DNA from 3 places in the Marinobacter psychrophilus genome. Region 2 is predicted to be linked to each of the others. Evidence: predicted binding sites of a transcription regulator. Region 2 holds the regulator's gene; each other region holds the start of a gene.
The links. Region 2 encodes FliA, which starts transcription of late flagellar genes. Its sites were predicted from a motif close to CTAAAGTTTNNNNNNNNNNNGCCGNTAA; they were not measured.
Positions count from the first base shown of each region.

Region 1: a site for FliA is predicted at 2,925-2,952, ahead of ABA45_RS14385 (methyl-accepting chemotaxis protein). Genes of this name have one in related genera too.
Region 3: a site for FliA is predicted at 2,335-2,362, ahead of ABA45_RS17975 (methyl-accepting chemotaxis protein). Genes of this name have one in related genera too.

Region 1 is NZ_CP011494.1:3,169,473-3,174,261, forward strand. Features, by position in the region: gene ABA45_RS14380 (SDR family NAD(P)-dependent oxidoreductase) at 44-820, shown strand; gene ABA45_RS14385 (methyl-accepting chemotaxis protein) at 939-2,819, opposite strand; gene ABA45_RS14390 (NAD(P)-binding domain-containing protein) at 3,316-4,686, shown strand; gene ABA45_RS14395 (DMT family transporter) at 4,683-4,789, shown strand, end outside.
Region 2 is NZ_CP011494.1:1,188,150-1,192,938, reverse strand. Features, by position in the region: gene ABA45_RS05285 (protein phosphatase CheZ) at 1-676, opposite strand, end outside; gene cheY (chemotaxis response regulator CheY) at 697-1,080, opposite strand; gene ABA45_RS05275 (RNA polymerase sigma factor FliA) at 1,159-1,899, opposite strand; gene ABA45_RS05270 (MinD/ParA family protein) at 1,927-2,739, opposite strand; gene flhF (flagellar biosynthesis protein FlhF) at 2,842-4,203, opposite strand; gene flhA (flagellar biosynthesis protein FlhA) at 4,261-4,789, opposite strand, start outside.
Region 3 is NZ_CP011494.1:3,949,097-3,953,885, forward strand. Features, by position in the region: gene ABA45_RS17970 (RidA family protein) at 1-207, shown strand, start outside; gene ABA45_RS17975 (methyl-accepting chemotaxis protein) at 393-2,279, opposite strand; partial or broken gene ABA45_RS17980 (aminotransferase-like domain-containing protein) at 2,421-3,343, opposite strand; gene ABA45_RS17985 (LysE family translocator) at 3,728-4,357, shown strand; gene ABA45_RS17990 (hypothetical protein) at 4,448-4,789, opposite strand, start outside.

The DNA.
Region 1 (4,789 bases), 2.0 Mb from region 2:
AACGGGCAAAACCAAGCGCCCCAGGCGAAATAAAGGAAAAGGTATGATTCTGGAAGGAAAAACAGCGTTAATCACCGGTGCCGGACGAGGTATTGGACAGGGTATCGCCATGTCACTGGCGGAGGCTGGGGCCAATATTGTAGCGGCAGATCTGGACATTAACATTGCCCGGCAAACCGCAGAAAAAGTCCAACAACTGGGGCGTAAAAGCTTAGCACTGGAAGTGGACGTTACAGACCCGGACTCCATTCATAAAATGATGCAACAGGCCGAGGAGCAGATGGGGCCTATCGACATTGCCGTAAACAACGCGGGCATTCTGAGCATACACCCTATCGCCGAACTGTCTGCGAACGCTTGGGACCAAGTGATGAACGTCAACGCTCGCGGCGTGTTTCTGTGTACCCAGGCCGAACTGGCGGTTATGCGGCCGCGCAAATTCGGGCGCATCATTAATATCGCGTCTATCGCGGGTAAAGTCGGCTTTCCGAATCTGTCCCATTATTCCGCCTCGAAATTCGCAGTTATTGGCTTTACCAACGCTGTCGCCAAGGAAGTCGCAGCGGAAGGCGTGACGGTCAACGCATTATGCCCTGGCATTGTCGGAACTGGCATGTGGCGCGGGCCAGATGGCTTGTCAGCGGCCTGGGCTCAAGACGGCGAATCGGAGGAAGAGTCGTGGGAGCGTCACCAAAAAACACTGCTTCCCCAGGGCGAAGCCCAAACGCCGGAAGACATGGGACAACTTGCGGTGTATTTGGCCAGCGCCGCCCACGTGACCGGGCAAGCTATTGCGGTGGATGGCGGATTTTCGCTTTGACGAAAAAACGCTTTCAGACTTACTCTCTCTGAACACTCGCAAAAAACTGGCTTTTTACCGAATCACAAAACATCAAAAATCAAACCAGTTGGGCCTCGCTGCACCAGACCCCAACTGGCTAGACGCTGAAGCGCCGTGTGCTTTCGGAAATCACGTTAGCCTGCTCGGACAAACGCTGATTCTGCCTGCCAAGCTCAGCGCCAATGGCTTGCGTTTCGACACTCTGCCCGCGGATTTCTTCCATTTTTTGCGCAATGTCCTCAGTGGTGACGGAAATTTCCTCCACGGCAACCACCACCTGATCCATTTCTGAGTTCAGGGTAACAATCGATTGAGCCACCCCACCCATAGCGCCTGCAATCTGCGACGCATGGTGTTCACCTTCTTTCGCGATTTTGAGCCCGTTGCTAGCGAGGGTGTCCATGCTGGCGGTCTGCAAGTTGAGCTCGTCAATAATGCCAACAATGTTGGTGGTGGCGGCAACGGTTTTTTGTGCCAGGGTGCGAACTTCATCAGCCACCACTGAAAAGCCGCGCCCTGCGTCACCCGCCCGAGCAGCTTCAATTGCAGCGTTGAGCGCCAGCAGATTGGTTTGGTCCGCCAAACTGTTGATAACGCCTATAATGCCGGTGACTTTGGCACTGGCCTGAGTGAGCAGTTTGACATGGCCATGGGTATCTTGAATCACGCCTGACAACAGGCGCACTGAGGCCACGCTGTCTTCAACCACGCGAGCCCCTGACTGCGCCGACTCGTTGGCGGCTTGAGTTGCAATACCCACCTGCGATGTGCGTTCGGCAACATCGTTCAGGGTGACGGATATTTGCTGACTGGCAGTGGCTGCCAGAATGGTTTGGGATTCAACTATTTCGTTGTTCTGCGTCAGTCGAACCATGGTTTTTTCAAGCTCATGATGAACCTCGATCAAATCCCGTGTGCCCGCAATAGACTCTCGCATCAGCACGCCGATTTTGTCGATCATCTGATTGGTAGCACTGCCCAGAACGTTGAATTCATCGTTATCATTGTCGCCAAGTGACAGTTTCTTGGTGAGGTCGCCCTCTGACACCCGCGACAAGAGCTCAACCACCAGGTTGAGCTGGCTAACCAGAGCTCGCGAGGTAAGGAACAGCACCAGAACTAACAAAGGTGCAAACAGTAAAATAGAGCCAATGCTGACCATTTTGGCCGACACTTTGGCGTTTTCGGCGCTCAAAAGAGTGCTCGCTATCAGACCGGATTGCAGAGTCTCAGCTTGCGCTATAACTTGTTGCTGAAGGTTACCGCCGGCTTGTTCCGCATTGTTGGAAGTGGTGGCAATTTGCTGCAGAACGGCATCAGCCCGGTCAAACACGGCACGGTACTGGCTCGTGTTCTTGCCAATATCGATGTCTCGCCAATCGTACTCTTCAACAATGTCTTCCATAACCTTAATGGCTCGGCTTGAAGCTTCCGCCAGCGCGGGATTGCGAGTGCTAATGTAATTACCGGATGTGCTCTCGATTTCATTAATAGCCTCATCAGTCAGGCTAAGGGACAGCGTCTGGAGCTCTGCCATAACGACAGCGAGCTCTTGGCGAATTCCGGCCGAATCAGAAAAACCGAGCACATTCATCTGCTGCAGCCATTCCCGACGCAGCGTCACATAACGTTTGGCTTCCGTATGAATGGATTCTGCAAAGCGGATACTTCCTGGATCGTTCAGCTGATTTGCTTGGCGTTGCAGTGCCTTGGCGTCTGATGTGAGCTCATCAAAATCTGCCAGCAACTCACTCTGGTCATCCCCGGAGAGCGTGGTGAGCTGTTTTTCAACAGCGTTCCATTTACTGGCAAGATTACTCGCACTGGTTTGGTAGCGTGATATCTGATAAACGGACTCATAGGAAGATGAAACGGTCTCTAATCCCCAGAGAATGGCCCCGGCAATAATAGTCATACCAGTCAGTGTTGCGATGATGAGCATCTGGAACTTCTGACGCCAGGACAAATTGAACTTCAAAATGTAGTCTCCATTGGTGTTGTCGGGCACTTACGTATAAAAGTAAGACATATAATCGAGTTGCTTGATTTGAGTCAATACAAAATTTCTTTTTCTGTTAGTGATATATCGGCATTGTAAGGAGTAACTTTAGCTTCTCGATCGTGAACTGGCACCCAGCAAAACGTCGCAGCCCCAGATGTGCTAAGGTGCGGCTCTGACGTGCGAGCTACAAAGCATTTTCAATATGCTTTAGCCATCCGAGCGCTTCCCTCCAGCGTTTTCTCGACATCTTGCATGCAGATCTGTGGTCTTCCCACGCCTGACGCCCTGTCTCTTCGGACAGTTGCCGTCTATGTCCTATTCCGCCATCGGTCAATCCGAATTTGGTGTGTCTCACTGCGAAACCTCGTGGCTTGATCGTTACCGTTCAAAGCTGAGCCCTTTTTCGCTTCCAAGTTGTCGCCCTGGCCGCTCTCGCCCGGTGCTCGATACAACGCCCTAAACAGGAAACATTATGAGTTTTAAAATTGCCATTTTAGGTGCAGGCCCAAGCGGCTTGGCCCAATTACGTGCTTTTGAAGCAGCCCGCGACGCCGGTGCAGATATCCCCGAAATCGTATGCTACGAAAAACAGAATGACTGGGGCGGTCTTTGGAACTACACCTGGCGCACGGGCCTGGACGCCTATGGCGAGCCCGTTCACAGCAGCATGTACCGCTATTTATGGTCAAACGGCCCCAAGGAATGTCTGGAGTTCGCGGACTACAGCTTCGAGGAACATTTTGGGCGCCCCATCCCGTCTTACCCGCCCCGCGCCGTGCTGCGCGACTACATTATGGGCCGTGTGGCCAAGAGCAATGTGCGACAGTACATTCGCTTTAATACCGCGGTGCACTGGGTTGACTACAACGAAACCAGCGGCAAGTTCGCGGTGACCGTGCGAGACCTAAAACAGGACAAACTGAACACCGAAGAGTTCGACCATGTCATCGTTGCTACCGGGCACTTTTCGACCCCCAACGTGCCCTATTTTGAAGGTCTGGAGCAGTTTCCCGGCCGTGTGCTGCACGCCCACGATTTCCGCGACGCTTGCGAGTTCAAAGGTAAGGATCTTTTGCTGATCGGCAGCAGCTATTCCGCAGAAGACATAGGCACACAGTGCCACAAGTACGGCGCCAAATCGGTCACCTTCAGCTATCGCTCACAGCCCATGGGCTTCGATTGGCCAGAATCCTTCACCGAACTGCCGTTGTTAACGGAAGTGATCGGCAAGACGGCCCATTTTAAGGATGGCACCAGCAAAAAAGTTGACGCGATCATTCTTTGTACCGGGTACCAGCATCACTTCCCGTTTCTGCCCAACGAACTGACGCTGACCACGCACAACCGGATGTACCCGGAAGGCCTGTACAAGGGCATCGTTTCCCTGGCCAATCCCAAGCTGATATTCCTTGGCATGCAGGATCAATACTACACTTTCAACATGTTCGATGCCCAGGCCTGGTATGCCCGTGATGTCATGCTCGGCCGCATCACACTGCCGGCAGACGACGCCATGGCGGCCGATAGCCGTGAATGGGTCGCCCGTGAACTGAAGCTCGTCGATCCCGTCGACGAGATAGATTTTCAGGCCGCGTACATACAGGATCTGCTTGAATCTACCGACTACCCAGCGTTCGATGTAACCGCCGTTGCCGGTATTTTCAAGCAATGGGAACACGATAAGGAAGCGGACATTCTTGGCTACCGCAACAAGAGCTACCGCTCCACGCTGACGGGCACCCTGGCGCCGGCACACCATACGCCCTGGATGGATGCGATGGACGATTCGCTGGAAGCCTTCCTCAAGGTGAAGCAAGAGCAGCCAGCAAAGGAGACTGTATGAATCAACCAAGCCTGAGCCAGGCTCGGTCGCGGTTCACCTCCAGCAGCATACGCTGGGGCTTTATGTGGGCTATGTGGGCCGCCGTGCTCTGGGGTGCCTGGTA
Region 2 (4,789 bases):
GATTGTCCTCCATCTGGTGCACGGTACCGGTCAACTGGTCTACGTGGCCGGCCATCACCACCAGGCTTACCAGGTTTTCTTCCACTTCACGCACAAGGGTGATTACATTTTGAATCACCTGACCTGTCAGATCTTGATAATCCTGAGCCAGCAAAATTTCTGAGAGATTACCGTACAGTTTGCCGGCGTCAGTACTCAACGCCGCCAAAAACTGATCCATGCGGGCGTGCAACTCGCGGAATTCGGTCGGTGCCATCTCCCGCCGCCGCAGGCGCTGCCACTGCTGATGCAGATCTTGGGCTTCGCTTTGCAAATGACGGGTAACTGGCATGCTTTCTTCAACCAGATCCATGGTCCGATTCGCCGCTTGGCCAGTCATTTTCACTACGTATTCCAGGCGATCGGAGGCATCGGTCATTTTTGACAGAGCTTCTCGCTGTTCGGGGTTGCGCGGATCAATCTGAAAATTACGCATGGCTTCGTGCAGGCTGCGGGTTAGCCGCCCTACTTCGTGATACAGACCTTGATTTCGCACTTCTGCAAGCTCGCTGATCATCGCCATAGCGCGGGGATAGTCGCCCGCGTGCACGCTGTCAACCAGCTGTTCGGACTGTTGCTTTAATTTTTCCGTCAGCTCTGGTTCCAGGGCATGGCGCTCACCTTTTGACTTGTTCATGGCTTGTATCCACTCCCCGGTTACTGAATTCGCTCAAAGATTTTTTCGATTTTTTCTTTGAGAACAGCGGCAGTGAACGGCTTTATAATGTAGCCGTTCACACCGGCCTGCGCCGCAGCGACAATCTGGTCGCGCTTGGCTTCAGCCGTCACCATCAGGATCGGCAGGGCTTTGAGCTGATCATCGGCGCGAACATGCTTGAGCAGGTCAAAACCAGACATGCCGGGCATATTCCAATCAGTCACCAGAAAATCGTACTTACCGGTTTTCAGCATCGGCAATGCTGTATTGCCATCGTCAGCTTCGTCGGTGTTGGTAAAGCCCAAGTCACGCAGCAGGTTTTTGATAATGCGCCGCATTGTGGAAAAATCGTCCACAATAAGGATCTTCATATTTTTGTCCAATGAGGACCTCCAATCGTTGAAATCTAGTCGGATCTCGTTGCATCTCTGCCCGCAACTCGCGGGCTGCAGGCGCTAGAATTATGTATGGTCTGTTTTCCAGTCGGCTAACCGGCTTCGTAAGCGCAAGGCAGCCTGGCTGTGAATCTGGCTGACCCGGCTTTCGCTGACGTCCAGCACAGCACCGATTTCCCTCAGGTTCAACTCTTCCTGATAATAGAGGCTCAGCACCAGTTTTTCACGTTCTGGCAGGGTTTCAATGGCCGCCGCCAAACTGTTACGGAAGGCGGACTCTGACACCCCGTGCAGCGGATTATCATCCGTCTTTGATTGTTCTATCGGCAGTTCGCCGGAATCATTGAGCTCGTCCAAACTGAAAAGCCGACCGCTGTTGGAGTCGGCCAGGCAACTGTGGTATTCCGACAGCGTCATATCCAGCTCAGCAGCCACTTCGACATCGTGGGCTTCGCGGCCTTCGCGGCCCTCTACAGCTTTGATAGCGTTGGAAATGCGCCGGGAGTTTCGGTGCACCGAACGCGGAACCCAGTCGCCTTTGCGGATTTCATCCACCATGGCGCCACGGATTCGAATACCGGCGTAGGTTTCAAAGGTCGCACCTTTACCCGTGGCGTAGCGCTGCGACGCCTCAAGCAAACCAATCATGCCAGCCTGCATAAGATCTTCCAGCTGGACACTGGCGGGCAATCGTGCCAGCAGATGGAGGGCAATTTTCTTGACCAGAGGCGCATGCTCTTCAATCAGCCAGCAAGCGTCTGAAGCACCCGACCGTTGATAGACTCCGAGATCTTTCACCAGTGTCATAAATCCGCTTTTTGTACGGGATGTGTTTTAAACTTGGACGAGCCGCTCTATAAAGAATTCGAGATGGCCCCGCGGCGATGATGGCAGCGGCCAACTGTCCACTTTTTCAGCGAGAGCCCTTATGGCCAGCGAGGCTTTTGCTTGCGGATAAGCTTCCAACACCGCTTGCTGACGCCGCACCGCTTTTTTAACGGCCTCGTCAAAAGGCACTATACCTACATATTGTAACGCTACATCCAGAAAACGTTCTGTAACCCGGGTCAGTTTTTCATACAAAAGACGGCCTTCTTGTTCGGTGTTCACCTGATTGGCCAGAATCCGGAAGCGGTTGGTGTGGTAATCGCGATTCATCAACTTGATTAAGGCGTAGGCATCGGTAATCGAAGTAGGCTCGTCGCACACCACCAGCAGCAGTTCCTGGGATGCCCGCAAAAAGCTGACCACCGATTCGGAGATGCCAGCGGCCGTATCCACAATCAGTATGTCGATCTGGTCGGCGATGTCACTGAAGGCGTGAATCAGCCCGGCATGCTCCATAGCACTGAGCTGGGTCATGCGCTGGGTACCTGATGAGGCCGGCACAATCTTGATGCCGCCGGGGCCGTCTACCAGCACGTCACGCAAGTCACAGTCGCCATTGAGTACGTCTTGCAGATTGCGCTTGGTTTTCAAGCCTAACAGCACATCGATATTGGCAAGCCCCAGGTCGGCGTCTAACAGCACCACCCGACGGCCCTTTTGCGCCAGAGCAATGCTCAGGTTGACCGACACATTACTTTTGCCAACGCCACCTTTACCGCCAGTGACCGCAATTACCTGAACCGGATGTGCTTTACTCATACTGATGATGGCCTCTTGCCATGTTTAACCGGGAACGGATGTAGCCGTTACCCCACTGTTCTACACTGCCCGCTTGCTGTGATGCTTTTACAACCGGCATTTTCAAGACCCGCTGGCAACTGCCTGCTCCTGCCGCAAACCCTTCAGACGTTCTACACCGAGTTGCACCAGCGCAAGCGCTTTCGCCGGGTGCAAGTCTTGGGGTATTTTCTGGCCGTCGGTGTACCAAGCCACCGGCAGACTGGTTTCCATAACAAATCCCAGCGCTTCGCCCAGAGTCAGAGCCTCGTCGATCTTGGTAATCACACAACCGGCAAGGTTTGCCATCTTATAGCAATGCCATACGGATTTCATAATCCGCGGCTGGCTGGTGGCAGACACCACCAAATGTGTACGGATTTTGTGATGACTGCGGACCAGCTCGGCCAATTGTTCCTGATAGCCCCGATCGGTGCTGGTCAGCCCGGCGGTATCAATCAATACCAGGCGACGATCAGACAACTCATCCAGAATTTCATCCAGCGGGTGGCTTTCATCAACCACCCGAACCGGCACGTTAAGAATACGGCCAAACACAAACAATTGCTCGTGCGCCGCAACCCGATAACGATCGGTGGTAATCAACGCCAGCGAGTCGGCTCCGTGGCGCAGCACGTAGCGTGCCGCCAGTTTGCCGATGGTGGTGGTTTTACCCGCTCCAGTAGGTCCAACCAGAGCAAATACGCCGCCTTCATCCAGCCATTCCTGGCGTGGGGTACGCACACCGTTAACCAGCATTTTGAGAGACTGCTTCCAGCCATCCTCCAGGCGCACGGCTTGGTGACGGCGAGCGAGATCGTCAGACAGCTCGCGGCTAAGGCCGAACTCACCCAAACGTTCTGCCAAGCGCTGCTGAAGCGCCGTAACATTGGCGCCAGCACTGGTGTCTTTTAACGAGGCAGGCGCGGTCTGACCGCTCACCAGCTCGCGCAGACTGCTCATTTCAGAACGCATGGCCGCAAGCTCCCCGGCATAACCCGCAGGCTGACCGCTTTGCGCTGCCGCATCTTGGTTACGCTCGTCAGCGCCGGACGGCAAAGTTATGCCGCCCTCTGCAAACGGATCTGCACTGGTCATGTCAGCAAAGCCATTGACAGTTTCAGCAATGGAACCGTAACCGGCCTGGCTGTCGGCGCGCTGATCGCGCACACCACGGATGCGCTCACGGGAGCGGCCAAGCTCGTCTTCCAGGTGGCGCTGCTGGTCTGCCTGCAGCTCTGCCAGGTGAGTGCCGCTGGTGGCTGCCACCGCTTTGTCACCCAGGCGTTGGCGCGCCATGTTTTCGTCGTAATCGAGGGCCGTCACAATTTCAACGCCGCCATCTACCCGGCGGTTGGAAAGTATCATCGCATCCGGCCCCATGTGTTCGCTGACCTGCTTCAGGGCTGCGGCCATTGTAGGTGCAAAAAAACGTTTTACTTTCATGCTTTCTCATCCTTTGCCGGGAACGCGGCTGACGTTATCCGAGTGTCGTCTGCGCCGTTACTGGCCTACCGACGCTACGATGGTAATCTGTTTGTTATCCGGCACTTCCTGATAAGACAGAACGTGCAGGCGTTCTATGCCGTAACTGGCGAACTTTGCAAGCACCGGCCGCAGCGGGCCAGACACCAGCAGAATCGCTGGTTTACCGAGCACTTCCTGGCGCTGCACGCTGTCTTGCAGTGAGCGCTGGAGTTTTTCCACCATGTTCGGCTCTAGCACTAGCCCGATATCGTCCTGCGCGCCGGATTGTTGACTCTGCTGTACAGACTTAAGCAATAACTGTTCCAGATCTGGATCCAGGGTAATCACCGGTATTTCGGATTCGTTACCAACGATGCTTTGCACAATCATCCGCCGCAGGGCTTGACGGGTTGCCGTGGTCAAGACTTTCGGGTCCTGACTGCGCGGGTGCATATTCACTATGGATTCGGCAATAGAGCGCATATCACGAATAGGCACTTCTTCTTTTAGCAAATTCTGCAGCACTCGCAGCAACACGCTGATGTTCACCGCTGAAGGCACCAGC
Region 3 (4,789 bases), 1.2 Mb from region 2:
CTATTAACGAGCGTTGGTTCTAGCCGTGAAGATTTATTGCAGGTGATCATCTGGCTTTCTGATATGGCTGACTTTAAGGCTATGAATTCGGTGTGGGACGCGTGGGTACCGGCTGGCCATGCCCCTGCCCGAGCTTGTGGTGAGGCACGACTGGCAAGGCCTGAATTAAAGGTTGAATTGATCGTTACGGCCGCAGCAAGAGGCTGATTTGATAGAAGCCGCAGCATCATGCTGCGGCTCTGGAACTTGAACAGAAACAACCTGAATCTCGACCAAGATAGCCGTTAAGGCTCGGCCTCTGGTCACTTTTCTGCGCCATCAGGACACCAGCAGATACACCACCATCAGCACAGCCTCGATGAAGAGGCTATGAAACGTCTACGGCTTAACTCTTAAACCCTGAAGCGGGAAACATTCTTGCTTAAAGTTTGGCCAATGGTTTCAATATGACCACTATAAACATCGTTCTCACTCGCGGCAGCGGAAGCCTCTTGGCCTTGGTCTGCGATACGCGTGATGGATGCGTTGAGCTCTTCGGTTACTGAGGTTTGTTCTTCAGAAGCCGTCGCAATTTGCATTGTCATCTGGCTAATGGCCGTTATTGCATCGGCTACCCGGTTCAATGCATCCATAGCGTCCTGAGCTTTCTCCATGCTGACATTGGAAACAGCCTTGGACGCGTTCATCCCAGCGACGGCATCACTGGCCCCTTTCTGCAGGCGCTCAATCATGCTGTTTATTTCTTTGGTACTGGTTTGGGTTCTTTGGGCCAGGTTTCTCACTTCGTCCGCTACCACGGCAAACCCGCGGCCGGCGTCGCCCGCACGAGCCGCCTCTATTGCGGCGTTCAGAGCCAGCAAATTGGTTTGTTCCGCAATTCCCTGAATTACTTCAAGCACCGAGGTAATCGAAGTTACATCTTTGCCCAAATTGTTGATGACTTCGGCTGCAGCATTCACTTCTTGCGACAGTTTTCGCACCGCATCCCTGGATTGGCCGACGGTTTCCAATGAAGCCCGGCTTTCCTTGTCAGCCGTATTGGCCGCATCGGCTGTTTGCTGAGCATTCTGGGCGATTTCACCTGCGGCTGCGGACATTTCGTTAATTGCAGCTGCCACCATATCCACTTCGGCTTGCTGGCCTTCAACGCTCATCCGGCTTGAGCTGGCTGTTTTTTTCAATGCGACCACATTCGTTGCGAGGTCATCGCTACCACTTAGAACATCGTGCACGACCACTTGAATATTTTCGATAAAGCTATTGAAGCTGCCCGCGAGTTCTCCGAATTCATCCTTGGCACTGGCATCCAGGCGTTGGGTTAGATCGGCCTCACCAGAGCTGATGTCTGCCATTGCAGAGTTCAAACGCCGCACTGGGGCCATCAGTATTTTGATACACACGTTTAAAATGAACAGCGATACCAGTATGCCGACGAGCGCGAGGATTATCCCGGTCGTACGGGCACTTAGCATGGGAGCGTTGATTTTGTCGACGTTCACAAAAGTGCCCAGATACCAGTCAACGCCTCGCGCATCCTTAATCGGGTGAAAAGCGACTCGCCACGCCACATCGCCTGATTCGTAGAATTGACGAAGCCCGTCATACTTGGGCGGCACGCCAATCAAATCTTTAATGTTTTCTCCGATCAATTTGCTTTCGGGATGGAACAGGACAACACCTTCATCATTAACCAGGCCTGCGTAGCCAGTGTCAGCAAGCGTTATGGTGCCAAGCATTTTTTTGATAGCGTTCAAGCTTATATCCGCACCGGCCACACCAACGTTACTTCCACCGCTAACAGGCGCCAAAGCGGTAATGATCATTTCGCCGCTCGACGCGTCGCGATATGGCTCGGTAAACGAAGCCTTGCCTTCCGTCATACCTTTTTTGTACCACGGACGACCGCGGGGGTCGAAGCCAGCTGGGAGCGTTGCTTCCGCAGCCGTTGACTCCATCAGCATGCGACCCTCTTTATTACCGAGATACACATTAATGAAGCCACCGCCGGTAGAAACGGTTTGTAAAATATTACGCCTCTGTTCATCACTCTGTGCGTTTCCCAGACTTTCCGCCACAGCCTCTGTCATCACCAACCGGGTATTAAGCCATTCAGCGATACTGGATGTGTTCTGCGCCACAGCGTCTTTGATCAGTGCGTCAACGTAGGTGCTCGTTGTGCTTTTCAGCCGCATGTCGCCAACAATGGTAATAGTGCCCATCAAAAGCACTAATATTATGCCAAATGTGACCAAGAGCTTTTGCCCGAAAGTTAGTTGCACAGTATGTCCTCGTCTTTTTGCAGGCGGGTTATAAAGAATATTCGTATAGGTAGGCTTATCGGCAGGTACTGCGATGTCTTTAATGAATTTTACGACTGATTAAAGGCGAACGACAGTAACACGAAAGTCGCTTACTACAGGTCAGATTTTCGCCGCTACTGTTGTTCCTGCTGTCCCGACGCGGACGTCACTCGGCTTCTGTTCCATGAGTTGGCCGATGGTCTGACCGACCTTCAGCACCGCCATCTCCACTTTGCGAGTGGGCAGGTTGGCGAAATTCATCCGAATGCAGTTACGGTATTTTCCCGCTGCCGAGAAAATATTGCCGCATGCGACTTGTACGTTCTGGGCTTCCAACAGGCGATTGAGGGCATAGCTGTCGAACTCTTCCGACAGCTCGATCCACAGCGTAAACCCCCCTTGGGGTTGGCTGATTCGGGTGCCCGCCGGGAAATAGCGGTTAACCCATTCGCTCATCAGGTCGCCGTGGCGCCCGAGCCAATGTATTTCATGTGCAGCACCTGTGGCAGGTAGCGTCCCGGGGCGATCCAGCCGACCCGAAGGCCGGGTGCCACTGTCTTGGAGAATGAACTGCACAGAAGAACCCGATTGTCCTCATCAAAGGACTTCAGTGAGCGCGGCCGCGGATAGCGATATGATAGATCACCATAGATATCGTCTTCAATGATCGGCACGTCAAAACGCTGGGCCAGGCGGACAAGCTTGAGCTTGCGATCGTCGGGCATGATGTAGCCTAGGGGGTTGTTACAGTTGGCAGTCAATTGGATAACTTTGACCGGCCATTGCTCCATGGCCATTTCCAAGGCTTCCAGGTTGATGCCAGTGACAGGGTCAGTGGGAATCTCCAGTGCCTTGAGGTCGGCGGCCTTGAGAATTTGCGTGATGCCGTGGTAGCTCGGCGAGGCAATGGCAACGATGTCGCCGGGCACGCAAACCGCGCGTATGGCGGTAGACAGGGCTTCCTGGCAACCGCTGGTGACGATTATGTCGGCCGGGGTCAGGCTGCAGCCCGAATCAATGGACAGTCTTTGCGACGTTTCCTGACTCGGCCGTCGTATTTAAATGCGTTTAATATCACCATGAGCCTGGTGCTATTGATATCGTTAATTCCGGTTTTAAAAAAACTGTCATTTCCGCAATGGGGGTTTTGAACTCACAGAAAAGTTGTTAAGACACAACCAGTGCGATCAATTTGCACTCGGCGCCTTCGGTCGACAGCGTGCAGATTATCGATGTCGCGCGCTTCCACACAACACGGGGCGAGCGACTGTACAAACAATCTGAGCTCACGCCCTGAATGGGGAAAACCCGCGCCAAGGAGCCAGATCATCGTTGCTTCAGGTAGGTTTTTCGGCAAGCCACTTTAAGCCAGCAATAGCTTGCAGTGTTCACTGTGCGCGCTGACGCGATGGGTATGAGAGGGTTCTATGTTTGAGTTTTCAAGTTTCGCTGCCGCACTGGGAGTTTACGTGATCGGCACCGCAAGCCCGGGGCCAGGCAACCTGGCGATTGCGAATACCTCGCTCAATTACGGGCGCACACCGGGCCTGGCGTTGGCCGCCGGGGTCATTTCCGGATCGTTATGCTGGGGTGCAATGACGGCTGCCGGCGTCTCGGCGCTGTTGATGTCCAACACGCAGGTGCTGGTGTGGTTGAAGATATTGGGCGCCTGCTATCTGTTCTTCCTGGCCTGGAAGTCGATCCGCGGTGCGCTAGCGCACAACGCCGTGATCATGGAGTGCTCGCAGGATAAACAGACGCGCAACCTAGGCTTCTATTTGCAAGGGCTGGGCATTCACTTGACCAACCCCAAGGCGACCTTGACTTGGTTCACCGTGACCACTGTCGGACTAAGTGCCAGCGCGCCGATCTGGGCCAGTTTTGTCCTGGTGGCGAGCTGTGCGGTTTTGGGAGGCGTGATTTTCTGCACTTATGCACTGGCCTTCTCCGCGCATTCGGCGGAACGGTTTTTCACCCGTACCCGTAAATCGTTCGGGCTGATTTGCGCGGTCTTTTATTCGATGGTAGCCATCGGTTTTCTCAGCTCACTATTCTGAGGCACCGGTAAAAGTTTCATCCATAAAACGAGAAACTATCATGCACATCCGGGCACTAACTTGGCAATTGCCTGACTGTAGTGAAAACAGTTAGTGCAGCTCATCCCGGTTATCGGGGGCAGTAGAGCCAAGCGTATCAAACTCACCTTTGCCTTCGGGCTTTATATCTTCTGCATTTCTGGTTACCGTCTTATTAATCGGCATGCTTAACATAATTTTTGCTGAGCTTTCGACGTCAAAATCAACCAGTTCAATGCGCTCAATCAGGATGCTTCGAGCGTCGAATTCTTGCTGGGTTATATCCGTAATTGGAAATGAAAAATTCGCGCGTTCTCCTGCACGCATCTCCTTATTTCGCGATGTATCTATTGTTTCTCCGTTGCGCGAATACGTTACTCTGACAACCAGAAACGTCGCCGTTTGCGCTAAAAC